Regions from separate parts of the Cupriavidus sp. DB3 genome, predicted to be linked through region 1. Evidence: predicted binding sites of a transcription regulator. Region 1 holds the regulator's gene; each other region holds the start of a gene.

Region 1 (5,931 bases):
CGGCAAGCAGGCCTATATCCGGCAGAAGCGCGACAACGTCGACGAGTACATCGACGGCTGGGGCGACCGCATCGAATACGACGGCAAGCAGGAAGTGGCCAAGCTGATCGGCAATGCGCGCATGGCGCGGCTGGCGGGCGCCAAGGTGGTCGACGAGATCCGCGGCGCGGTGCTGACCTACGACAGCCGCAACGAGTTCTACACCGCGGCCGGTGGCAGCGGCAACGCGGCGCCGGCGAACCCGTCCGGCCGCGTACGCGCCGTGCTGTCGCCGCGCCAGAGCCAGGGGACCGGCGGCAGTGGCGCCGGCGTGGACCTGAAAGGCTCGCCGACGGCCAAGCCCTGATCGCTTCCCGGGCCTGACGTACCCGCACGCCGCGCACGCTCCGCCACGTACGCTTCGCCACGCCCGCTTCGCATGACGCAGTATCAAAGGATTGCCCACATGTCCGTTGCCGACACCGCTACCGCCACCGCTCCCGCCGCCAACGCCAACACCGCAGCCGGTGCCGGCGCGGGCACGATGCCGGCCACCAGCAACCTGGTGGTGCGTCATCTGAAGAAGCGCTACGGCTCGCGCACCGTGGTCAAGGACGTGTCGCTGGACGTCAAGAGCGGCGAGGTCGTCGGCCTGCTCGGCCCCAATGGCGCGGGCAAGACCACCTCGTTCTACATGATCGTGGGCCTGGTCGCGCTCGACGAAGGCGACATCGTGCTCGACGGCCAGCACATCAGCGGCCTGCCGATCCACGAGCGCGCGCGCATGGGCCTGTCGTACCTGCCGCAGGAAGCGTCGGTGTTCCGCAAGCTCAATGTCGAGCAGAACATCCGCGCGGTGCTGGAACTGCAGCGAGACAACGGCAAGGCGCTGTCCGGCGCCGAGATCGAGCGGCGGCTGGACAGCCTGCTCGACGATCTGCAGATCGCGCACCTGCGCAACAACCCCGCGCTGTCGCTGTCGGGCGGCGAGCGCCGCCGCGTCGAGATCGCACGGGCGCTTGCCTCGGCGCCGCGCTTCATCCTGCTCGACGAGCCGTTCGCCGGCGTCGATCCGATCGCGGTCGGCGAGATCCAGCGCATCGTCAGCTTCCTGAAGGCACGCAATATCGGCGTGCTGATCACCGACCACAACGTGCGCGAGACGCTGGGCATCTGCGACCACGCGTACATCATCAGCGAAGGCGCGGTGCTCGCGGCCGGCGAGCCCAAGGACATCATCGCCAATGAATCGGTGCGGCGCGTCTATCTGGGCGAAAACTTCCGCATGTAATGGCGGTTTGGCGCGCGGCCGCCCTCGTACAGAGGGCGGCCGTTTTCGTTCGTGCGCGGTTCATGTACCGTTCCTTCCCTGGTGATCCATCAGGCAATCGCTTCTGACCACGCAATCGAAACTTCCGATAGCAAATTCCGTTCCATCGCGGCCGAAGTTGCGCATAAAATAGGCCGCATGAAACCGTCGCTACAGCTACGCCTCTCCCAGCATCTGGCCCTGACGCCGCAGCTGCAGCAGTCGATCCGGCTGTTGCAGCTCTCCACGCTGGAACTGCAACAGGAAGTCGAGCAGGCGCTGACCGAGAATCCCCTGCTCGAACGCGAAAACGACTGGATCGAAAGCCCGCTGCGGGTCGCCGCCGACGGGTCGGTCAATGTCCAGACCACCACCACGACCCCGTCTTCCGAGCCGACGGCCCCCGCCGATTCGCGCGCGGATGGCGCCGCGTCCGCCGACGACGGCTATGCCGACGGCGCGGGCGACGATTATGGCGGCGACTGGAGCCTGGACGATTTCGCCCGCCGTCCGCAAAGCGACGAGGACGAGAAAACGCCGCTGCAATTGCGCGATGCCGAGCCCACGCTGCGCGAATATCTGATGGAGCAATTGGCGCCGCTGAAAATCTCCACGCGCGACAAGGGCCTGGCGATTTTCCTGATCGAATCGCTCGACGACGACGGCTACCTGAGCGCCTCGCTCGAGGAAATCCTTTCCGAATTGCCTGAAGAGCTCGAATTCGAGCTCGACGAAGTGCATGCGATGCTGACGCTGCTGCAAAGCTTCGACCCGCCCGGGGTCGGGGCGCGCAACGCGGCCGAATGCCTGTCGCTGCAACTGCGCCGCATCGAACATCCGCAGCGCGAGCTGGCGATGACGATCGTGCGCCATCACCTCGAACTGCTGGCCGCGCGCGATTACACCCGCCTGAAGAAGGCGCTGCAGGTCGACGACATGCAGCTGAAGGCCGCGCACGAGCTGATCCGCTCGCTCGCGCCCTATCCCGGCCACGCCTACAGCCGGCCGGAAGCGGATTTCGTCGTGCCCGACGTGTTCGTGCGCAAGAGCGGCCATAACTGGATCGCCCAGCTCAATCCCGATGTGATGCCGCGGCTGCGCATCAACGACATGTATGCGCAAATCTTGCGCGGTGCAAAAGGCGATACCGGCGCCGCGGGATTGCAGCAGAAACTGCAGGAGGCGCGCTGGCTCATCAAGAATATCCAGCAGCGTTTCGACACCATTTTGCGCGTCGCACAAGCCATCGTGGAGCGGCAAAAGAATTTCTTCACGCACGGTGAAATTGCGATGCGCCCCTTGGTTTTGAGGGAGATAGCCGATACACTGGGTCTACACGAGTCGACCATTTCTCGTGTGACTACCAATAAGTACATGGCCACCCCGATGGGGACATTCGAGCTGAAATATTTCTTTGGCAGCCATGTATCGACCGAAACCGGCGGTGCCGCCTCTTCCACCGCAATCCGTGCGCTGATCAAGCAGTTGATAGGAGCCGAAGACCCCAGAAACCCGTTGTCCGACAGCCGGATTGCCGAACTGCTGGGGGAACAAGGCTTCGTCGTGGCGCGACGTACCGTCGCCAAATACCGTGAAGCCTTGAAGATCCCCGCCGTGAACCTTCGCAAGTCTTTGTAGCCGAGTCGCATCGCCTGCCTGGTGCGGCTCTTTCAGAAGGAGAAGCGCTATGAACTTCAAGATCAGTGGACACCACTTGGACATCACGCCTTCGCTGCGTGAGTACGTGGAAACGAAACTGGAGCGAATCCTCAGGCATTTCGATCAGGTTATTGACGTCAGCGTGCTGCTATCGGTCGACAATCAAAAGGAAAAGGATCGCCGTCAACGCGCGGAAATCAATGTGCATCTGAAGGGCAAGGACATCTTTGTCGAGGCGCACCACGAAGATCTCTATGCGGCGATCGACATGCTGGTCGACAAGCTGGACCGGCAAGTGATCCGCTACAAGGACAAGGTGCAGAGCCACGACCGCGAATCGCTGAAGTACCACAGCTTCGTGGCCAGTCAGGCCCAGCAGTAGCTTGAAGATTCGGCTCGGCCACAACGCCGGCCGGCCTTGAAGTGAGGAAAGAAGCCGTGCCAGGAGCACGGCTTTTTTGCGCCCCGCGTGGACGTTCGAGCGAGGCCGCGGTGCCGCCTCGCCGTGCAACCTATAGGATGAAACCGGGATGGGGTTCCGTCTGGCCGGCTTCCCGGTGTATGCTGTGCAATACATATAGAGAATGCCCGCCCCGTTTCCTTGCGCAATGCCGCTCGGGGCGATCGGCATCGGACGGCAGGGAGCCCCCCTGCACTATAATGTGCCGCACGCTGATAGTCGGGAAGCGGCGGCAACGAACGCACCGCCCAGCAACGGCAGACCGGCCCACGCCGGCAAGAAACCGCATGGCGGCGCCAGTATCAGGAATTCCGCGCATTTCAAATGAACCGTTTGGCCAAACTGCTGCCGCCCGGCAATATCTCGCTCGACGTCAGCGTCACCAGCAAAAAACGCGTGTTCGAACAGGCCGGGCTGCTGTTCGAGAACAACCATGGCGTGGCGCGCGCCACGGTGACCGACAATCTGTTCGCCCGCGAATCGCTCGGCTCGACCGGCCTTGGCGCCGGCGTGGCCATTCCGCATGGCCGCATCAAGGGCCTGAAGCAGCCGCTGGCCGCCTTCATGCGGCTTGCCGAGCCGATTCCGTTCGAATCGCCCGATGGCAAGCCCGTTTCGCTGTTGATCTTCCTGCTGGTCCCCGAACAGGCCACGCAGCAGCATCTCGAAATCCTGTCGGAAATCGCTCAGCTATTGTCCGATCGCGATATGCGTGAAGGCCTCGCCGCTTTGCCGACGCCCGATGCGGTTCACCAGTTGCTGGTGCAATGGCATCCTTGACCCTCTCGGCGTAAGCGGCCCACCGCCGCGCCACCCGCATTCACCACCGCCCCAGCGCCCCGCCTCATCCCGCATGGAACTCACCGGCGTTACCTCCCAGTCGATCTTCGACGACAACGCAGCCGACCTCAAATTGTCCTGGGTGGCCGGGCTGGAGGGCGCCGATCGCGCCTTCGATCTCGACTTCGCACGCGAGGCGACCTCGGCGGCCGACCTGGTCGGCCACTTGAACCTGATTCACCCGAACCGGATCCAGGTGCTCGGCAAGCCGGAGATCACCTACTACCAGCGGCTCGACGACGAAACGCGCAAGCGCCAGATGGGCGAGCTGATCCTGCTCGAGCCGCCCTTCCTGGTGGTGGCCGACGGCATGGAGCCGCCGCCGGACCTGGAACTGCGCTGCACGCGCTCTTCCACGCCGCTGTTCACGACGCCGGTATCCTCGGCCGCGGTCATCGACCACCTGCGGCTGTATCTGTCGCGCATTTCCGCGCCGCGCGTGACCATGCACGGGGTGTTCCTCGATATCCTCGGCATGGGCGTGCTGATCATGGGCGAATCGGGCCTTGGCAAGAGCGAGCTGGGCCTCGAATTGATCTCGCGCGGACACGGCCTGGTCGCCGACGATGCGGTCGATTTCGTGCGTCTTGGCCCCGATTTCGTCGAGGGCCGCTGCCCGCCGCTGCTGCAGAACCTGCTGGAAGTGCGCGGCCTGGGCCTGCTCGACATCAAGACGATCTTCGGCGAAACCGCTGTGCGCCGGAAGATGAAGCTCAAGCTCGTGGTCCAGCTGGTTCGCCGCAACGACGGCGAATTCGAGCGGCTGCCGCTCGATTCGCAATATCTCGACGTGCTCGGCCTGCCGATCCATATGGTGAAGATCCAGGTGGCGGCCGGCCGCAACCTTGCGGTGCTGGTGGAGGCGGCGGTGCGCAATACCATCCTGCGCCTGCGCGGCATCGACACGCTGCGCGATTTCATGGACCGCCAGCGTGCGGCGATGCAGGCCGATGCGGCGTCGCGCGGCCAGGGCCGCCTGCTTTGAGCGTCTGACCGAGCCCGATTCCTTCGGCAGCCCGGGCCGCGCCGCAACTGCGCCTTGACGCATCGGCGTGCCGGACACGCCGACAGCGTCAACCTGATTGGGGTTTTCAGCGTTTTGTGCTGTAATGGGCATCACGCCCAGCCTGCGCCGTTGCGCATCCTGCGCTTGGCGACCCGATCCTCAGTCAGGAGATTTCAGCATGAAGACACTGATCGCAACCTGCGTGCTGCTGTGCCCTCTGGTCGCCACGGGCGCCTTTGCCCAGACCGCCTCCGGCAACAGCCAGCAGAGCAAGATGAAGACGTGCAACACGCAGGCGGCCGGCAAGACGGGCGACGAGCGCAAGGCCTTCATGAAGGAATGCCTGTCGGCCAAACCCGCCACCGCCGGCAACTCGCAGCAGCAAAAGATGAAGGCGTGCAATGCGCAGGCGAGCGGCAAGAAGGGCGACGAACGCAAGGCGTTCATGAAGGAATGCCTGTCCGCATGACGGCACACCGAGCCGGCATTGTTCCGGAGCGCCGGAAAGCGAAATAGACGGCGAAACAAGAGTCGGAAAGAAATAAAGGCGAATCGCGCGGCACACGGCGGTTCGCCTTTTTCTTTGCCGGCTCACTACCCATTGCGCGGCTTTCGCACGCTTTCGCCGCCATTTCCGCCGATGGCCGCCTCACGAGCCGCGGATTTCATCGGACCGTC
Region 2 (5,931 bases), on a different contig from region 1:
CGGGGATCTGAAAAGGTCCGGGGTTTGGATACGTCCGCGGATTGGAAAGGTCCGGGGATTGGAAAGGTCCGGGGATTGGAAAGGTCCGGGGATTGGAAAAGTCCGCGGATTGGAGAAGTCCGGGGAATCGAAGGTCCCAGGGTCCGGCAAGGTTCCGGGGTTGAAAAGGTTCGAGCTTAGGCAAAAACAAGAAGGAGCAAATCATGCGTTGGGAAATCTGGCTCGCCTATTTCGCGGCCTGCTGGGCGATCGCGGTCTCGCCGGGCTCGGGCGCCGTGCTGTCGATGAGCCACGGGCTGTCCTATGGACTGCGCAGGACCACCACGACGATTCTCGGCCTGCAGACCGGGCTGCTGATCGTGCTGCTGGTCGCCGGCGGCGGGCTGGGCGCGCTGCTGATTGCATCCGAGCATGCGTTCGCGGCGGTCAAGACGGTCGGCGCGCTGTACCTGATTTATCTGGGCGTGCAGCAGTGGCGGGCGCGGGTCGAGCAGGAGCCGAGCGATGCAAATGGCGAGGGCAAGTCCCAGTGCGGCATCCGCGTGGCCGCGATGAGTCCGCGCCGGCGTTTCGCCACCGGCCTGCTGACCAATGTCACCAATCCCAAGGGCATCGTCTTCATGGTGGCGGTGCTGCCGCAGTTCATCGATGCGGCGCGGCCCCTGGCGCCGCAGCTGGCGATCCTGGCCGTGACGATGTGCGCGGTCGACCTGATCGTGATGCACGGCTACGCGCTGCTGGCCTCGCGCATGCAGGGGCTGTTTCGCGACGCGCGCGCGATGCGCTGGCAGAACCGCGTGTTCGGCAGCGTGCTGATGGCGGTCGGCGCCGCGCTGTTCTTCGTGCGCCGGCAGCCGGGCTGAGCGCGATCGGACCGGACAGGACCGCGCCGGCTGGCGATCCCCCGGCCGGTTTGCTTCAATGGTGGTTACCCGCCCCTTGGAGCCGACCGATGCCGCGCCGCGCCGACCACACCGTTCCGCCGATAGAAGACCCGCCGCCGCCCGGCGTGCCGCCCGATCATCCGCCGATCGAGGAGGAGCCGGAACCGCCGGGCGAGCCGCCCGAAGCCCGCCGTCCGGCTTGATTAACGGCCTGCACCGCTACCGCGCCCGGTTTGCTCCCCTCGCGCACTGGTGGGAGAGGGGCGGGGGAGAGGGCAGGGGCGATTGAACGGCCGGCACCGTCGGTGTGGCGAGCGCCGTTCCCCTCCTCCAACCCTTCCCGCCAGCGGAAGAAGTGACGCGGAGCGATCAGCCGATCAGCCGATGAACGCAGCGCATCGCTAAACCGGCCGCAACACCCGCCGATACTGCACCGCCTCGGCCGCGTGTGCCGCGCCGATGGTGTCGGCGCCGCCCAGATCCGCGATGGTCCGCGCGACCTTCAGCACGCGAAAGTACGAGCGCGCCGACCAGCCCAGGCGCGCCATCGCCGCGCGCAACAGCCCCTGCGCCTGCTCGTCCAGCGGGCAATGCCGGTCGATCTCCTCCCCCGCCAGTTCTCCATTGGGTTTGCCCTGCCGCTCGAGCTGCCGCGCCCGGGCGGCCAGCACGCGCACGCGGATCGCCGCGCTGTCCTCGCCGGGCGGGCCGTCCAGCGTCTCCTGCTGGCTTTGCGCCGGCACCTCGATCTGCAGGTCGATGCGGTCCAGCAGCGGCCCGGACAATCGCGCCTGGTAGCGCAGCACCTGGTCGGGCGTGCAGCGGCAGGCCCGGGCCGGATGTCCCTGGTAGCCGCACGGACAGGGGTTCATCGCCGCGACGAACTGGAAGCGCGCCGGGAAATCGGCCTGCCGGCCCGCACGCGAGATCGTGATGTGGCCGGATTCGAGCGGCTCGCGCAGGACCTCCAGCACGCGCCGGTCGAACTCGGGCAACTCGTCGAGGAACAGCACGCCGTGATGCGCCAGCGAGATCTCGCCCGGGCGCGGATCGCCGCCACCGCCGACCATCGCGGCCGCCGAGGCGGTATGGTGCGGCGCCCGGAACGGCCGGCGGCCCCAGCGCTCGCTCTGGAAGCCGGCGCCGGTCAGGCTCAGCACCGCGGCGGACTCGAGCGCCTCCTGCAGCGTCATCGGCGGCAGCAGCCCGGGAAAGCGCTGCGCCAGCATCGACTTGCCGGTGCCTGGCGGGCCGATCAGCAGGGCCGAGTGCTGCCCGGCCGCCGCCACCTCCATCGCGCGGCGCGCCTGCCCCTGGCCGCGCACGTCGCGCATGTCCGGCATGCCCGCGGACGAGCCATCGACGGGTGCCGCCGTCACGGGCCTGGCCCGCGCCAGCGGCGAGCCGGTGCGGGCCAAGTGCGCGCAGACCTCGGGCAGCGAAGCGGCCGCCAGCACGGTGACCGACTCCACCAGCGCGGCCTCGGCGCCGTTGCCCGCCGCGACCACGAACGCGCGTGCCGGGCCGACCGCTGTGCCGCCCGCCAAGCCGCCAGCTGTGCCAGCCGCCAAGCCGCCCGTTGGCCCGCTCGCTGGGCCAGCCACCAAGCCGCCCGCTGTGCCGCTCGCTCGGCCGCACACCGCGCCGGCGTGCTCGCGCGCCAGCCCCATCGCCATCGCCAGCGCGCCGCGCACCGGCCGCAGCGCGCCCGACAGCGACAGCTCCGCCGCGAACTCGTAGCCGTCCAGCGCCGCCGCCGGAATCTGTCCGCTGGCCGCCAGGATGCCCAACGCGATGGCCAGGTCGAAGCGGCCCGATTCCTTGGGCAGATCGGCCGGGGCCAGATTGACGGTGATGCGGCGGTTCGGGAATTCGAAGCCGCAGTTCAGGATCGCGGCGCGCACGCGCTCGCGGCTCTCGCGCACCTCGGTCTCGGCCAGCCCGACGATGGCGAAGGCGGGCAGGCCGTTGGCCAGATGGATTTCGACCGAGACCGGCGGCGCGTCGATGCCGGTCAGGGCGCGGCTGCGCAGGACGGCGAGGTGCATGGGGGCGACCAGGGGAAAGAGGAAGAGGTGGAGGAAAGATGGACGAGGGTGATGGGCCTGGGCGACGGACCAAGGCGGTGGACGAATGCGGTAGACAAATGCGGTGGACGAAGGCGGTGGAAGGGCGATCCGGCATGTCACCGATTTATTAACGCCGCCGTAAACGCAGAAGGCCGCCGGTTGCCCGGCGGCCTTTCGCATGACGTGAGGTCTGGCGCGTTCAGCCGGCCAGCCCCGGGTTTGCCGGCCCGGTGCCCGGCTCGGGCGTGGTCGAGCCCGGTACCGAGGTGGCCGAGGCCGTGGTGCCGGCGCCGGCGGTGCCGACCGTGGCCGGGCCCACACCCGCCGCGCCCGCCATGCCGGCGCGCCGTTCCAGGTCCGCGACTCGCATCTCCAGCTCCTCGAGCCGTGCGCGCGTGCGGGCGAGCACCTGCGACTGCACGTCGAATTCCTCGCGCGTGACCAGATCGAGCTTGGCAAAGCCCTGGGTCATCATGCTGCGGACGTTCTTCTCGATGTCCTTGGCGGGCGAATTGCGCAGGACCTCGCTGACCTTGCTCTGCAGGTCGTTGAAGAGATCGGTGGGTTTCATCGTTTCTCCTTCTGCACCGTGGGGGTGCATCGATCGGGGGCGGCGGGAGCGGCCGGATGGGCGCATCTGCACGGTATCGGTGCAACGCGCGCCCGTGGCGGCGGCCGGCACCAGCCGGTGGCATGGGCGGATTATGGCCCGTGAAGCGCGCCGGGAAAAGCGGCTTCGCCCCGCCGGACACAGCATTTAACCCGGCGCGGCGCGCCCAGCCCCGTGTTGCGGGCTTTTCGAAGGCAGATGGAAACCGGCTTGCATACGAGGCGTTCAGCGTGCCGTCAGGGCTGTCCATGCGCGCCCGCTCCACGCCGGACCCTGGCATGGCAGTTGCAGTATCCGCCCTGACAGAGAAGTCCCGAGCCCAAGGAAAAGGAGAAGAAATCCATGAAGACGCTGGCCCTCGCCATCGGCGCGCTGACGCTGTGCGGTTCCGCCACCACCGCACTGGCGCAGAGCGCGCCCGCGACCGCCGAAGCGGCCTCGCCGCATACGTTCACGGCGAACGTGACGCTGGCCTCCGAATACCGCTACCGCGGGATCATGCAGACCAATCGCCGGCCGGCGATCCAGGGCGGCTTCGACTACAGCCATGCGAGCGGCTTCTACGCGGGCAACTGGAACTCGAGCATCAGCTGGCTGAACGACAGCAACGACGAGGTGTCGGCCCCGATCGAGATGGACTTCTACGCCGGCTTCAAGAACACCTTCGGCGACGGCAAGTGGAACTACGACGTCGGCGTGCTGCAGTACTACTACCCCGGCGACTATCCGGCCAACTTCACCCGCCCGTACACCACCGAGCTGTACGCGGGCATCGGCTACGGCCCGGTGTTCCTCAAGTATTCGTACGCGCCGACCAACCTGTTCGGCTTCTACGACAGCAAGAACAGCTGGTACGTGGACCTGTCGGCGAACGTGCCGCTCGAGTTCTGGGGCCTGACGCTGAACGCGCACGTCGGCTACCAGAAGGTGCAGAACGTGTCGGACGCCTCGTACACCGACTGGAAGCTCGGCCTGACCAAGGACCTGGGCAACGGTTTCTCGGCCGCGGTCTCGTATGTCGACACCAATGCCAAGCGCGGCGTCTACACCAACACCTCGGGCCGCTACATGGGCAAGGCCACGGTGGTTGCCACGCTCACCAAGACTTTCTAATTCACGGTCAGCACGAGCGGGCCCCGGCTGGAACGGGGCCGCGCTCTCAGGAGAACACGGATGAAACTGATCATCGCCGTCATCAAGCCGTTCAAGCTCGACGAAGTGCGTGAAGCGCTGTCGGACGTGGGCGTGTCCGGCATCACCGTTACCGAGGTCAAGGGCTTCGGCCGGCAGAAGGGCCATACCGAGCTGTACCGCGGCGCCGAATACATCGTCGACTTTCTGCCCAAGGTCAAGATCGAGGTGGCGGTGCCCGACGACGTGGTCGACCGCGCCATCGAGGCGATCGAGAAGTCGGCCCGCACCGGCAAGATCGGCGACGGCAAGATCTTCGTCGCACCGATCGAGCAGGTCATCCGGATCCGTACCGGGGAGACCGGCGGCGACGCCCTGTAACGGCACGCCGGACGCAAACACACACGCGATACAAGCCACAAGCGCGACAAAAGCGACAAGAGGGTATTCAGATGACTAGCTGGTTCAAACGATTCCTGACGGCCGGCGCGATGGCGCTGGCCCTGGGCACGGCGGGCATGGCGCTGTCCGGCCCGGCCGCGGCCCAGGACAAGCCCGCCGCCGAGGCTTCGGCCGCCGCCACGGCGCCTGCCGCCCCGGCTGCCGCGCCTGCTGCGCCTGCCGCCGCAACGGCCCCGGCCCCCGCAGCCGCGGAAGCCGCGGCGCCCGCCGCCGCGCCGACCCCCAACAAGGGCGACGTGGCCTGGCTGCTGATGTGCACGGCCTTCGTGATCCTGATGACGCTGCCCGGCCTGGCGCTGTTCTACGGCGGCCTGGTCCGCTCGAAGAACATGCTGTCGGTGCTGATGCAGTGCCTGGTGATCTTCTCGCTGGTGGCGCTGCTGTGGGCCATCTACGGCTACAGCTTCGCCTTCACCGAGGGCAACGCCTTCTTCGGCGGCACCGACCGGCTGTTCATGAAGGGCCTGACGCCGGAAGCGGTGACGGCGACCTTCAGCAAGGGCGTGGTGATTCCGGAGCTGGGCTTCTTCGCCTTCCAGTGCGCGTTCGCGGCGATCACCTGCAGCCTGATCATTGGCGCCTTCGCCGAGCGCGCCCGCTTCTCCGCGGTCCTGGTGTTCATCGTGCTGTGGTTCACCTTCGCCTATATCCCGATGGCCCATATGGTCTGGTTCTGGCCTGGTCCGGATGCCTACACCGACGCGGCGGCCGCCGAGGCGGCGACGGCCAAGGCCGGCTGGCTGTTCCAGAAGGGCGCGCTCGACTACGCCGGCGG
Region 3 (5,931 bases), on a different contig from region 1:
CGCGCACGCTGCCGTACGCCACGCAACTGCCGCGCCCGGTGGCGGGCGCCAACGGCCTGACCGCGATGGCGTGGCACCGGGCCTGGGAGCGCCACGGCGGCCCGCAATTGAACCGGCGCTTCCTCAAGGCCGCCGGCAGGCCGATGAGCGGGCACGACTGGGCCGGCTGGGTCGCGGTCAAGGCTGTGGTCGAAGCGGCCACGCGCGCGCCGAAGGCGCCGTTTGCCGAGCAGGCCCGGAGCCTGGTCTCCGGCGATGTCGTCATCGATGGCTTCAAGGGCCCGCGCCTGAGTTTCCGGCCCTGGGACGGGCAGCTGCGCCAGCCGGTGTTTCTTGCGCATCCCGACGGCGTGGCGGCGGTCGCCCCGCTCGACGGCTTCCTGCATCCCAGGAACAACCTCGACACGCTGGGCGCGGACGCGCCCGAGACCGCGTGCCGCCGCTGACAGCCTGCCGCCATGATGACCTCCATCTCTCTCCTGCTCCATCGCTGGCGCGCGCTGCGCGCCGTCGCGGGCCGCGAGCTGCGCAAGTTCCTGCGCCAGCCCGGCCGCCTGATCTCGTCGCTGGTGCGGCCGCTGCTGTGGTTCCTGGTATTCGGCGCGGGCTTCCAGAACGTGTTCGGCGTCGCCATCATTCCGCCCTACGACACCTATGTCGAATACAAGGTTTATCTGACCCCCGGCCTGCTGGCGATGATCGCGCTGTTCAACGGCATGCAGTCCTCGCTGGCGATGGTCTACGACCGCGAAATGGGCGTGATGCGGCTGCTGCTGACGGCGCCGCTGCCGCGGCCCTGGTTGCTGGCGTGCAAGCTCGCGGCCGGTGCGCTGCTGTCGCTGCTGCAGATGGCGGCGTTCCTGCTGGTCGCCGTGCTGTTCGATGTGCCGATCGCGTATGCCGCGCTGCCGATGCTGTTCGCGGCGATGACGCTGGCCGCGCTGATGCTCGGCGCGCTCGGCCTCGCGCTGTCGGTGCATGTGCGGCAGCTGGAGAACTTCGCCGGCATGATGAACTTCGTGATCTTCCCGATGTTCTTCATCAGCACCGCGCTGTATCCGCTGTGGAAGCTCGAGGAATCCGGGGCCGAGCCGATCCACCAGCTGGCGCGGATCAACCCCTTCACGCATGCGGTCGAGGCGATCCGCTTCGCGCTGTACGGGCAGGCGGCCTGGGGCAGCGTCGCGGTGGTGGCGGCCTGCGCCTGCCTGTTCTTCGGCGTGGCGCTGCTCGGCTACGACCCGCAGCGCGGCATGGCAAGGCCGCTGGGAAAACGGGCGTGAGGCCGCCTGTCGTGCCGCGCCGTCATGGCAGGCAAAACCGTGCGTGGCTCGGGACGCTGCTGGCCCTGGCGTCGGCGCTGGCGCATGCGGCCGCCGATGCCGACCCGTTCGCCTCGACGCAATGGCCCACGCTGCGCGGCGAGATGCTCGGCAACGCGCCCGCGGTGTTCGACGCGCGCGTGAAGGTCGTCGGTCCCGCCTTCGCCGAAGACGCGCTGAACGTGCCGATCGCCTTCGACGCCTCGGCGCTGGGCGAAGTGGACCGGATCGTGGTCGGGGTCGACCGCAATCCGATCCGCAAGGTGCTGGCGTTCACGCCGGGCAAGCTCAAGCCGGCGCTGTCGTTCCGCTTCAAGCTGGAACAAGGCTCCCCGGTACGGGTCGCGGCCCGCACCCGCGATGGCGTCTGGCATGTCGGCGGCCTGCTGGTCGACGCCGCCGGCGGCGGCTGCACGGTGCCGGGCGTGACGCGCAAGGACGGCTCGTGGAGCGTGACGCTGAACCGGGTCGAGGCCCGGCGCTTTGCCGCGCTCGATGGCGGCGGCGGCCGGATCCGGGTCCGCGTGATGCATCCGATGGACACCGGCCTGGTGGCGGGCATTCCCGCCTTCCATATCGAGCAGCTGGCGCTCGTCGACGGCCGTCGCGAGCCGCTCGGCACGCTCGAGCTGCACGAGCCCGTGTCGGAGAACCCGATCTTCTCCTTCGACCTGCGCGAGCCGGCGCCGCAGCCGCTGGCGGTGACCGGCCGCGACAACAACGGCAACCGTATCGACGCGCGGGTGCTGCCATGAGGCGCCTGTTGGCCGCGCTCGCCGTGCCGATTCTCCAGCTGTTTGCCTTGCCGTTCTCCCTGTCGATCGCCCTGTCGATGGCCCTGCTGCTTCCCGCATCGGCATTCGGCGACGACCCCGCAGCAGGGGCGCTGCGGCCGCCCGACTACCGCCTCGCGCCGCGCGATATCGGCGACGGCATCTGGCTGTTTGAAGGGGCGAATGCCGACTTCGCCGTCGGCAACGGCTGCAACATCATCAATACGGCCTTCATCGATACCGGCGACGGCGTGGTCGTCGTCAATACGGGGCCGTCGCGGCGCTACGGTGAGCAGCAGCGCGCGGCGATCGCCAGGGTGACCAAGGCCCCGGTCCGCCTGGTGCTGAACCTGAACCTGCATCCCGACTACTTCTTCGGCAACCAGGCCTATGCCGACGCCAGTCCGGCCGCGCTGGCCGGTACCGTCGCCGGCGCGGCGCGCGAGGCCGGCGCGTATGCCGACAACCTGTATCGGCTCTGCGGCGACTGGATGGCGGGCACCGAACCGGCGCCGCCCGTCACGACCATCGAGCCGGGACCGCGCACGATCGGACGCCATCGATTCGAGCTGCTGCGCCTGCAGGGCCATACCGGCGACGATCTGGTGCTGATCGACCATACCGCGCGCGTGATGTTCGCCGGCGGCCTGGCCTTCCGCTCGCGCATCCCGACCACGCCGCACGCCGACATTCCCCGCTGGCTCGCCAGCCTCGACGTGCTGGAACGCCGGATGCGCGAGGACGGATTGCGCCTGCTGGTGCCAAGCCATGGCCCTGCGCTCGACGGCGCCGATGCGATCGCGCAGACGCGCGACTACCTGCGCTGGCTCGACGCCCGGCTGCGCCAGGCGGCCCGCGAAGGCCGCGATCTCGCCGAGGTCATCGCGATGCCGGTGCCGGCGCCGTACTCGGGCTGGGCCGCGATGCCGGCCGAATACCTGCGCAACGTCACGCACCTGTACCCGGCCTATGAACGGGAGGCGCTGGTGCCATGAACCGTGCCGCTGGTACCCGCGAGGGATGCTCCATTCCGCGACAGCGTTGTTGCGCGGTGGCGCGGTACGGCCCGGTATGGCGCATCCGCGCGCGCGATCGCGGCGAAAAGGGTTCGCAAGCAACGGGAATTTTTCACGGCCGGCGTGGCACGCGAATTGCGGATTGGCGCACCGGCGCGGCATCGCCGATCGGCCTGTGCCGCGCCTGTGGAAGAACCACCGGGAAATCCGCGACAGGGTTGATCGAAACCGATGATCGAAGCCGATGATCGACAAAAAGAGAGAGGAGCAAACGATGAGCAAGTTGAAGGTGCTGGTGCTGGCCGCCGCGTGCGTGACCAGCTTCGCCGCGCGGGCCGCCGTGACGGACGCGATGATCGAGAACGACGCGAAGAGTCCCGGTGATGTGCTGTCGTGGGGGATCGGGCCGGAGGGCCAGCGCTTCTCGCCGCTGGCCAGGATCAATACGAAGAACGTCGCCCGCCTGGTGCCGGCGTGGTCGTTCTCGTTCGGCGGGGAGAAGCAGCGCGGCCAGGAATCGCAGCCGCTGATCCATAACGGCAAGATGTTCGTCACCGCTTCGTACTCGCGGATCTTCGCGCTGGATGTCAAGACCGGCGCGAAGCTGTGGAAGTACGAGCATCGCCTGCCGGAAGGCATCATGCCGTGCTGCGACGTGGTGAACCGCGGCGCCGCGCTGTACGACAAGCTCGTCATCTTCGGCACGCTGGACGCGCAGCTGGTCGCACTCGACCAGGACACCGGCAAGGTCGTGTGGAAGGACAAGATCGACGATTACGCGGCCGGCTATTCGTACACGGCGGCGCCGATGATCGTCAAGGGACTGGTGCTGACCGGCGTATCGGGGGGCGAGTTCGGCGTGGTCGGCCGCGTCGAGGCGCGCGATGCCAGGACCGGCCGCCTGGTGTGGATCCGCCCGACCGTCGAAGGGCATATGGGCTATCGCTTCGACGCCGAGGGCAACAAGATCGAGAACGGCATCACCGGTAACCTGAACGCCAGCTGGCCGGGCGAAACCTGGAAGACCGGCGGCGCGGCGACCTGGCTCGGCGGCACCTACGATCCCAAGACCGGGCTGGCCTACTTCGGCACGGGCAATCCGGGGCCGTGGAACAGCCATCTGCGCAAGGGCGACAACCTCTACTCGTCGTCGACGGTGGCCATCGATCCTGCCACCGGCAAGATCGTCTGGCATTACCAGAACACGCCGAACGACGGCTGGGATTTCGACGGCGTCAACGAGTTCGTGACCTTCGACCTCGACGGCAAGCGCGTCGGCGGCAAGGCCGACCGCAACGGCTTCTTCTACGTCAACGATGCACGCAACGGCAAGGTGCTGAACGCCTTTCCGTTCGTCCGCAAGGTGACCTGGGCCAGGGACATCGACCTGAAGACCGGCCGGCCCAACTTCGTCGCGGAAAGCCGTCCTGGCGACCCCGCCGACCAGAAGAAGGGACAGTCGGTGTTCGCCGCGCCGGGCTTCCTCGGCGGCAAGAACCAGCAGCCGATGGCGTTCAGCCCGCAGACGGGCCTGTTCTATGTGCCGGCCAACGAATGGGGCATGGACATCTGGAACGAGCCGATCACCTACAAGAAGGGCGCGGCCTTCCTCGGCGCCGGCTTCACCATCAAGCCGCTGAACGAGGACTATATCGGCGCGTTGCGCGCCGTCGATCCGAAGACCGGCAAGATCGTCTGGGAGGTCAAGAACAACGCGCCGCTGTGGGGCGGCGTGATGACGACCGGCGGCGGCCTGGTGTTCTGGGGCACGCCCGAGGGCTACCTGAAGGCGGCGGACGCGAGGACCGGCAAGGAGCTGTGGCAATTCCAGACCGGCAGCGGCGTGGTGGCGCCGCCGGTCACCTGGGAAGAAAACGGCGAGCAGTTCATCGCCGTGGTGTCGGGCTGGGGCGGCGCCGTGCCGCTGTGGGGCGGCGACGTGGCCAAGCGCGTCAACTTCCTCGAGCAAGGCGGCTCGGTGTGGGTGTTCAAGCTCAGCAAGGTCTGAGCGCTTGCCGTACAGGCCGGCGCGCCAGCGTGCGCATCGACACGTGCGTTGATGCATGTGTTGGCGCATGTGTTGGCGCATGCGGGGACGGCGCCGACCGCATTCGAATGGGTGATTCATGCTGAAAGAACGGATTCGACGTATCGCGCCGCGCGGCGCGGCTGCCCTCGCCTTCGGCCTGGCTCTCGCCGCCTCGGCGCAGGCGGCCCCGGACATCAGGGCGCTGGCCGACAAGAACGGCTGCTTTTCCTGCCACGGCATGCAGGGCAAGCTGGTCGGCCCCGGCTTCGCCGAGGTCGCGGCCAGGTACAAGGGTGACAGCGAGGCCACCGGCAAGCTGGCCCGCAAGATCCAGGAGGGCGGCAAGGGGGTATGGGGGCGGATTCCGATGCCGCCGCACCCCTCGCTGAAGGACGAGGAGGCCAGGCAGCTGGCGGCGTGGGTGCTGGAGGCCGGTTGATCCGATCGGGGCCCCGCGTGAGCGAGGTCCCGCGTCATACGGAAAAAGGAGAGGCGCCGGTGCGCCTCTCCTTTCTTGATGTCATGCGCCGCGGTCCGCTACGCCTTGCTCAGTCGCAGCGAATTGGCGTCGGTACGGAACAGCAGCGGCGCCTCCCTGCCCCGCTGCACGCGCCCCTGGGACAGCACGGCGGCCAGCCGCCCCTGTGCCACGATCGCGCGCACGCGATCGTGATCGTCCGACCGCTCGCAGACCGGGTCCGTCGCGTCGGCATCGCCGGTCAGCTGCCATGCCTGGCAGCGGCAGCCGCCGGCATCGGCCTCCTTCTCGTCGCAGGATTGGCACGCGCCCT
Region 4 (5,931 bases), on a different contig from region 1:
CCCGGCTGATGCCGCTGCCCAGATCGCCGATGCGTTCCAGGAAGCTGGTCAGGAAAGCGTGCAGTCCGACCGCGAAGATGTCGTCGATGCGCGCGTATTTGAGGTCGGCATGCAGTTTACCAGCCTGCCGCTCGGTCTCGGCCGACTGCTGGTTGCGCACCAGCGCCAGGATCGCCACCACCTCGTCCATGCTCGACACCAGCGAGCGCGGCATGTCGGGCCGCAGGATCAGCAGTTCGGCGACGCGCACCGGCGTGATCACCGTGCGGTAGATCTTGCGGTAGACCTCGAAGCCCGACACCGAGCGCAGCACCGCGGCCCAGTGATAGAAGTCCTGCTCGGTCCGTTCGGTGCCGCCGTTCTCGCTGCCGGTGGCCTGGAACTTGACGTCGAGGATCCGCGCGGTGTTGTCGGCGCGCTCCAGGAAGGTGCCCAGCCGCATGAAGTGGAAGGCGTCGTCCTTGAGCATGGTGCCGAACTGCACGCCGCGCGCCAGGTGCGAGCGGAACTTGACCCATTCGAAGAATTGCGACGGATCGTCGCGCAGCACGCCGTCCGAGATCATCCGCTGCACGTCCAGCCAGGTGGTGTTCAGCGTCTCCCACACCTCGGTCGTCAACGAACCGCGCACGGCCCGCGCGTTCTCGCGCGCCGCGCGCAGGCAGCTCATGATCGACGACGGGTTGGTCATGTCGCGCACCATGAAGTCGATCACGTCCTCGCGCGACAGCAGGCCGTACTTGTGGTCGAACGCGTGCGTCAGCTCGGAGATATCGAGCATCGCCCACCAGCCCTGCTCGGCCACCTCGAGCGATTGGGGCAGCAGCGAGGTCTGGTAATTGACGTCGAGCATGCGCGCGGTGTTCTCGGCGCGCTCGGTGTAGCGCGCCATCCAGAACAGGTGGTCGGCGGTGCGGCTCAGCATGATGGCTCTCCGTGGTCCGGTCGGAAGATCGCGGGGTCGGCAATGGCTGCGGAAAGGTGCGAAGGCTTGAAGGCTCGATGGCTCGAAGGTTCGTCGGCTCAGCGCTCCAGCACCCAGGTGTCCTTGGTGCCGCCGCCCTGCGAGGAATTGACCACCAGCGACCCCTCGCGCAGCGCGACGCGCGTCAGCCCGCCCGGCACCATGCGCACCTCCTTGCCCGACAGCACGAACGGCCGCAGATCGATATGGCGCGGCGCGATGCCGGCCTCCACATAGGTCGGACAGGTCGACAGCGCCAGCGTCGGCTGCGCGATGTACTGATCCGGCCGCGCCTTGACCACCTCGCGGAAGGCGTCGATCTCGGCGCGCGTCGCCGCCGGCCCGACCAGCATGCCGTAGCCGCCGGCCCCGTGCGTTTCCTTGACCACCAGCTCGTCCATATGGTCGAGCACGTACTGCAGGTCGTCCGGGCGCCGGCACATCCAGGTCGGCACGTTGGCCAGCAGAGGTTCCTCGCCCAGATAGAAGCGGATCATCTCGGGCACATAGGGATAGATCGACTTGTCGTCGGCGACGCCGGTGCCGATCGCATTGCAGACCGTGACATTGCCGGCGCGATAGACCGCCAGCAGGCCGGCCGCGCCCAGCGTCGAATCGGGCCGGAACACCAGCGGATCGAGAAAGTCGTCGTCGACGCGGCGGTAGATCACGTCGACGCGCTGCGGCCCCTGCGTGGTGCGCATGTACAGATGGTCGTCCTGCACGAACAGGTCGCTGCCCTCGACCAGTTCGATGCCCATCTGCTGCGCGAGGAACGCGTGCTCGAAGTAGGCGGAGTTGTACATGCCCGGCGTCAGCACCACCACGGTCGGATCGGCCACGCCCTGCGGCGACACGCTGCGCAGCATGTCGAGCAGCAGGTCGGGATAGTGGGCCACCGGCGCGACGCGGTTGCGCGCGAACAGCTCGGGGAACAAGCGCATCATCATCTTGCGGTTCTCGAGCATGTAGGAGACCCCTGAAGGCACCCGCAGATTGTCCTCGAGCACATAGAACTCGCCCTCTCCCGCGCGCACCACGTCGATGCCCGCGACATGCGCATAGATGTCGCGCGGCACGTCGATGCCCAGCATCTCGGGCCGGTATTGCGCGTTGTCGTAGACCTGCTCGGGCGGGATCACGCCGGCGCGGATGATGTCCTGGCCGTGATAGATGTCGTGGATGAAGCGGTTCAGCGCGGCGACGCGCTGGCGCAGGCCCTTCTCCAGCAGCGCCCATTCGCCGGCCGGGAAGATGCGCGGAATCACGTCGAAGGGGATGGTGCGCTCGGTGCCGCTGTTGGCCTCGTCCTTGTCGCCATAGACGGCGAAGGTGATGCCCACGCGCCGGAACACCAGGTCGGCCTCGGCACGCTTGTTGGCCATGGTCGCGCCCGACTGGCGCGCCAGCCAGTCGGCGAACTGGCGGTAGTGCGGCCGGATCGCGTCCGGCGACAACGCCTGCCCGGCGGCGATGTTCGGGGGCGCATCGCCGCGCCAGTCCAGCATTTCATCGAAAAACCGCGCCGCCATGATGCCCTCCCCCAGTACCGGGCGCCCGACCGGCCGCCGCGCATCGTTGACTTCTACAGCATACGTCCGGCCGCCGCCCCCGAGAAGGAGGCCAAGTGCCTTGGCAGACATTCAAGCAAGATGCCTGCCAATGGAAGACGGGCCGCGAACGGCGTGTTGGCGCGGCGTGGCGCCACGCAATGGCGCGGGGACGCCGCCCCGCACACCATTTCAGTGCACGGGCTGGCTGCCGCGGACGGGCGGACGCTCGGCCAGGATCTGGCGCACCAGTTCCTCCGGGGGCTTGCGGATATCGAGCACCAGCGCGTCGCGCGGCTCCTCGAGCGTATCGAGCTGGCTCTGCAGCAGCTTGGGATCGAAGAAATGCCCGCTGCGGCCGGCCAGGCGCGTGCGCAGCACGTCGATATCGCCCTTCAGGTAGATGAAGCTGACCCCGCCGTCGGGCGGCGTCAGGCGGTCGCGATAGATCTGGCGCAGCGCGGAGCAGGTGAAGACGTGCGGGCGGCCCTCGGCGCGGGCCTGGTCGATGGCGGCGCGCATCGCGTCCAGCCAGGGCCAGCGGTCCTCGTCGGTCAGCGGAATGCCGGCGGCCATCTTGGCCTTGTTGGCGGCGCTGTGGAATTCGTCGGCGTCATGGAAGCCGCAGTGCAGGGCCTGCGCCAGCAGCGAGCCGACCGTGGTCTTGCCGCTGCCGGAGACGCCCATCAGGATATAGATCATGTCTGCTCCATCGATCAGGATCGGACGGTCGAAGCCGCCCTTGTTGGTCTGACCGCGCGGCGGCGGGTTCGCGCGCGTGCGGTCGAGGCCGGACGCGGGGTCCGGCCGGCTTGAGGATTGATTGGTCCGGGGTTCGGTCCGGGGTTGCGTGTCGCCTGCCGTATCGGTTGCCGTATCGGTTGCCGTATCGGTTGCCGGATCGCCTGCCGAAAGTACGCCCTACAGCACGACTATAGTGCGCGCGGTGCCGGCGCCGCCATCGCATCGGCCTCGCTGAGGTCCAGCGCGCTGCCGCCCTGCTCCGCGCCGCGCGCGTGGCGGCGGAACAGCCCGAACAGGCCGCGCCCCAGGCTGTAGTCGGCGAACGCGTCCTGCGGCGGTGCAGCAGGCGCGCGGGCCGCAAACTCGGCCGGGTCGCCGAGCCACGCCAGCGTGCCGGCGACCGCGTCGACGCGCAGCCGGTCGCCGTCGCGCACGCGCGCCAGCGGACCGCCGGCGCTCGCTTCCGGTCCGACGTGGATCACCGCCGGCACCTTGCCCGAGGCGCCCGACATGCGGCCGTCGGTCACCAGCGCGACGCGATGGCCGGCATCCTGCAGCGCGCCCAGCGGCGGCGTCAGCCGATGCAGCTCGGGCATGCCGTTGGCGTTCGGGCCCTGGAAACGCACCACGACGATCACGTCGCGATCGAGCTCGCCGCGCGTGAACGCGTCCTGCAGCGCCTGCTGCGAATCGAACACGCGCGCCGGCGCCTCGACGATCCGGTGCTCCGGCGCGACCGCCGACACCTTGATCACGCCGCGACCAAGATTGCCGGACATCAGCCGCAACCCGCCTTCCGGATCGAACGGCGCGTCGATCGGCGCGAGCACCTGCGCGTCGCCGCTTTGCGCCGGGGCTTCGCGCCACTGCAACGCGCCGTCGTGCAGCACCGGCTCCTGCGCATAGCGCGCCAGCCCCGGGCCGGCCACGGTCTCGACGTCCTCATGCAGCAGTCCGGCGTTCAGCAACTGGCGAATCACGAAGCCGACGCCCCCCGCCGCATGGAAGTGATTGACGTCGGCCGCGCCGTTCGGATAGACGCGCGCCAGCAGCGGCGTCACGCGCGACAACCGGTCGAAGTCGTCCCAGTCGATCACGATGCCGGCGGCGCGCGCCATCGCCACCAGATGAATGGTGTGGTTGGTCGAGCCGCCGGTCGCCAGCAGCCCGACGATGCCGTTGACCACCGCGCGTTCGTCGACGATGCGGCAGATCGGCAGATAGCCGTCGCCCCGCGCCGACAGCGCCAGCGCGCGCTGTGCCGCGGCGGCCGTCAGCGCATCGCGCAGGCCGCCCTCGGGCGGCACGAAGGCCGCGCCCGGCAGATGCAGGCCCATGATTTCCATCAGCAGCTGATTGCTGTTGGCGGTGCCATAGAAGGTGCAGGTACCCGCGCCGTGATAGGCCTGGCACTCGGCCTCGAGCAGCGCGTCGCGGCCGACCTGGCCGGTCGCATAGAGCTGGCGCACGCGCGCCTTCTCCTTGTTGGGCAGGCCGCTGGCCATCGGTCCGGCCGGCACCATCACCACCGGCAGATGGCCGAACTGCAGCGCGCCCATCACCAGCCCCGGCACGATCTTGTCGCAGACGCCGAGCATCACCACCGCGTCGAAGGTGTTGTGCGACAGCGCGATCGCCGTGCCCATCGCGATCGCATCGCGCGAGAACAGCGACAGCTCCATGCCGGGATTGCCTTGCGTGATGCCGTCGCACATCGCCGGCACGCCGCCGGCGACCTGGGCCACCGCCCCCACTTCGCGCGCAGCCGCGCGAATCAGCGCGGGATAGCGCTCATAGGGCTGGTGCGCCGACAGCATGTCGTTGTACGCGGTGACGATGCCGAGATTGAGCGCATGTTCGACGCGCAGCTTCAGCTTGTCGGCGGCCGGCAGCGCGGCGTAGCCGTGGGCCAGATTGGCACAGGACAGTCCCTGCGCCGGCCCCTGGTCGCGCTGCGCGCGGGCACAGCGTTCCAGGTAGGCGGCACGGCTGGCGCGGCTGCGTTCGACGATGCGCTCGGTGACGTCGCGCACCGCGGGATCGAGAGTCTGTGACATGCGGTATGGAGAGGCGAACGGGAAGATGGGCAGTCGATGAACCGGGAGCTGGGGTCCATCCCGGCGGGGTCGTTTTGTGTAGAATTTCTACATTCTACCGGAAGACAGGTCGGTTCCAGAAGCCCCGATTCGCGCCAATGTGCCGACAATGCGGGAAATCCCCTTGGAAAATGGCCTTTCCATCGCCGAACCTCAGGGTTATTCCCGACTGCGGCGAACGGCGATCGGCCCGATCATTCGGCCCGCGAAGTAGAATCTCTACATACAACGATCCAATCCGACCCTTGCCGCCCTCATGCGCGATCGCATCCTCGCCGTCTACGACTCCCTTCGCCCCTCCGAACGGCGCCTCGCCGACTACGTCGCGCGCCACGGCGCCAGCGTGATCCGGCTGTCGATGCCGGAGCTGGCGCGCCGTGCGGGCGTGTCGCAGCCAACCATCGCGCGCTTCTGCGCGGCGCTGGGCTACGACGGCTTTCGCGAGTTCAAGCTGCAGTTCGCGCAGACCGTCGGTGCCGGTACGCCCTTCGTGCATCAGGACGTCAATCCGCAGGACCAGCCGGCCGATATCGCGGGCAAGGTGTTCGACCGCACCATCGCGACCCTGATGTCGGTG

What was found. Region 1 encodes sigma-54, which starts transcription at its own class of promoters, with help from an activator protein. Its sites were predicted from a motif close to TGGCANGNAANCTGCTTT; they were not measured.
Region 2: a site for sigma-54 is predicted at 3,838-3,855, ahead of K7G19_RS16200 (TorF family putative porin). Genes of this name have one in related genera too.
Region 3: a site for sigma-54 is predicted at 3,236-3,253, ahead of K7G19_RS05895 (PQQ-dependent methanol/ethanol family dehydrogenase). Genes of this name have one in related genera too.
Region 4: a site for sigma-54 is predicted at 2,609-2,626, ahead of K7G19_RS21590 (circularly permuted type 2 ATP-grasp protein). Genes of this name have one in related genera too.

The regions. Positions count from the first base shown of each region.
Region 1 is NZ_JAIZPL010000005.1:604,207-610,137, forward strand. It holds gene lptA (lipopolysaccharide transport periplasmic protein LptA) at 1-346, shown strand, start outside; gene lptB (LPS export ABC transporter ATP-binding protein) at 446-1,270, shown strand; gene K7G19_RS19045 (RNA polymerase factor sigma-54) at 1,448-2,926, shown strand; gene hpf (ribosome hibernation-promoting factor, HPF/YfiA family) at 2,976-3,329, shown strand; gene ptsN (PTS IIA-like nitrogen regulatory protein PtsN) at 3,732-4,187, shown strand; gene hprK (HPr(Ser) kinase/phosphatase) at 4,261-5,232, shown strand; gene K7G19_RS19065 (PsiF family protein) at 5,432-5,722, shown strand.
Region 2 is NZ_JAIZPL010000004.1:611,021-616,951, forward strand. It holds gene K7G19_RS16185 (LysE family transporter) at 204-863, shown strand; gene K7G19_RS16190 (YifB family Mg chelatase-like AAA ATPase) at 1,286-2,932, opposite strand; partial or broken gene K7G19_RS16195 (accessory factor UbiK family protein) at 3,276-3,524, opposite strand; gene K7G19_RS16200 (TorF family putative porin) at 3,906-4,676, shown strand; gene K7G19_RS16205 (P-II family nitrogen regulator) at 4,737-5,075, shown strand; gene amt (ammonium transporter) at 5,147-5,931, shown strand, end outside.
Region 3 is NZ_JAIZPL010000002.1:32,186-38,116, forward strand. It holds gene K7G19_RS05875 (ABC transporter substrate-binding protein) at 1-446, shown strand, start outside; gene K7G19_RS05880 (ABC transporter permease) at 462-1,283, shown strand; gene K7G19_RS05885 (quinoprotein dehydrogenase-associated SoxYZ-like carrier) at 1,295-2,077, shown strand; gene K7G19_RS05890 (quinoprotein relay system zinc metallohydrolase 1) at 2,155-3,090, shown strand; gene K7G19_RS05895 (PQQ-dependent methanol/ethanol family dehydrogenase) at 3,386-5,119, shown strand; gene K7G19_RS05900 (c-type cytochrome) at 5,238-5,579, shown strand; gene pqqE (pyrroloquinoline quinone biosynthesis protein PqqE) at 5,678-5,931, opposite strand, start outside.
Region 4 is NZ_JAIZPL010000007.1:132,910-138,840, forward strand. It holds gene K7G19_RS21585 (alpha-E domain-containing protein) at 1-925, opposite strand, end outside; gene K7G19_RS21590 (circularly permuted type 2 ATP-grasp protein) at 1,024-2,496, opposite strand; gene K7G19_RS21595 (gluconokinase) at 2,707-3,216, opposite strand; gene edd (phosphogluconate dehydratase) at 3,447-5,315, opposite strand; gene K7G19_RS21605 (MurR/RpiR family transcriptional regulator) at 5,611-5,931, shown strand, end outside.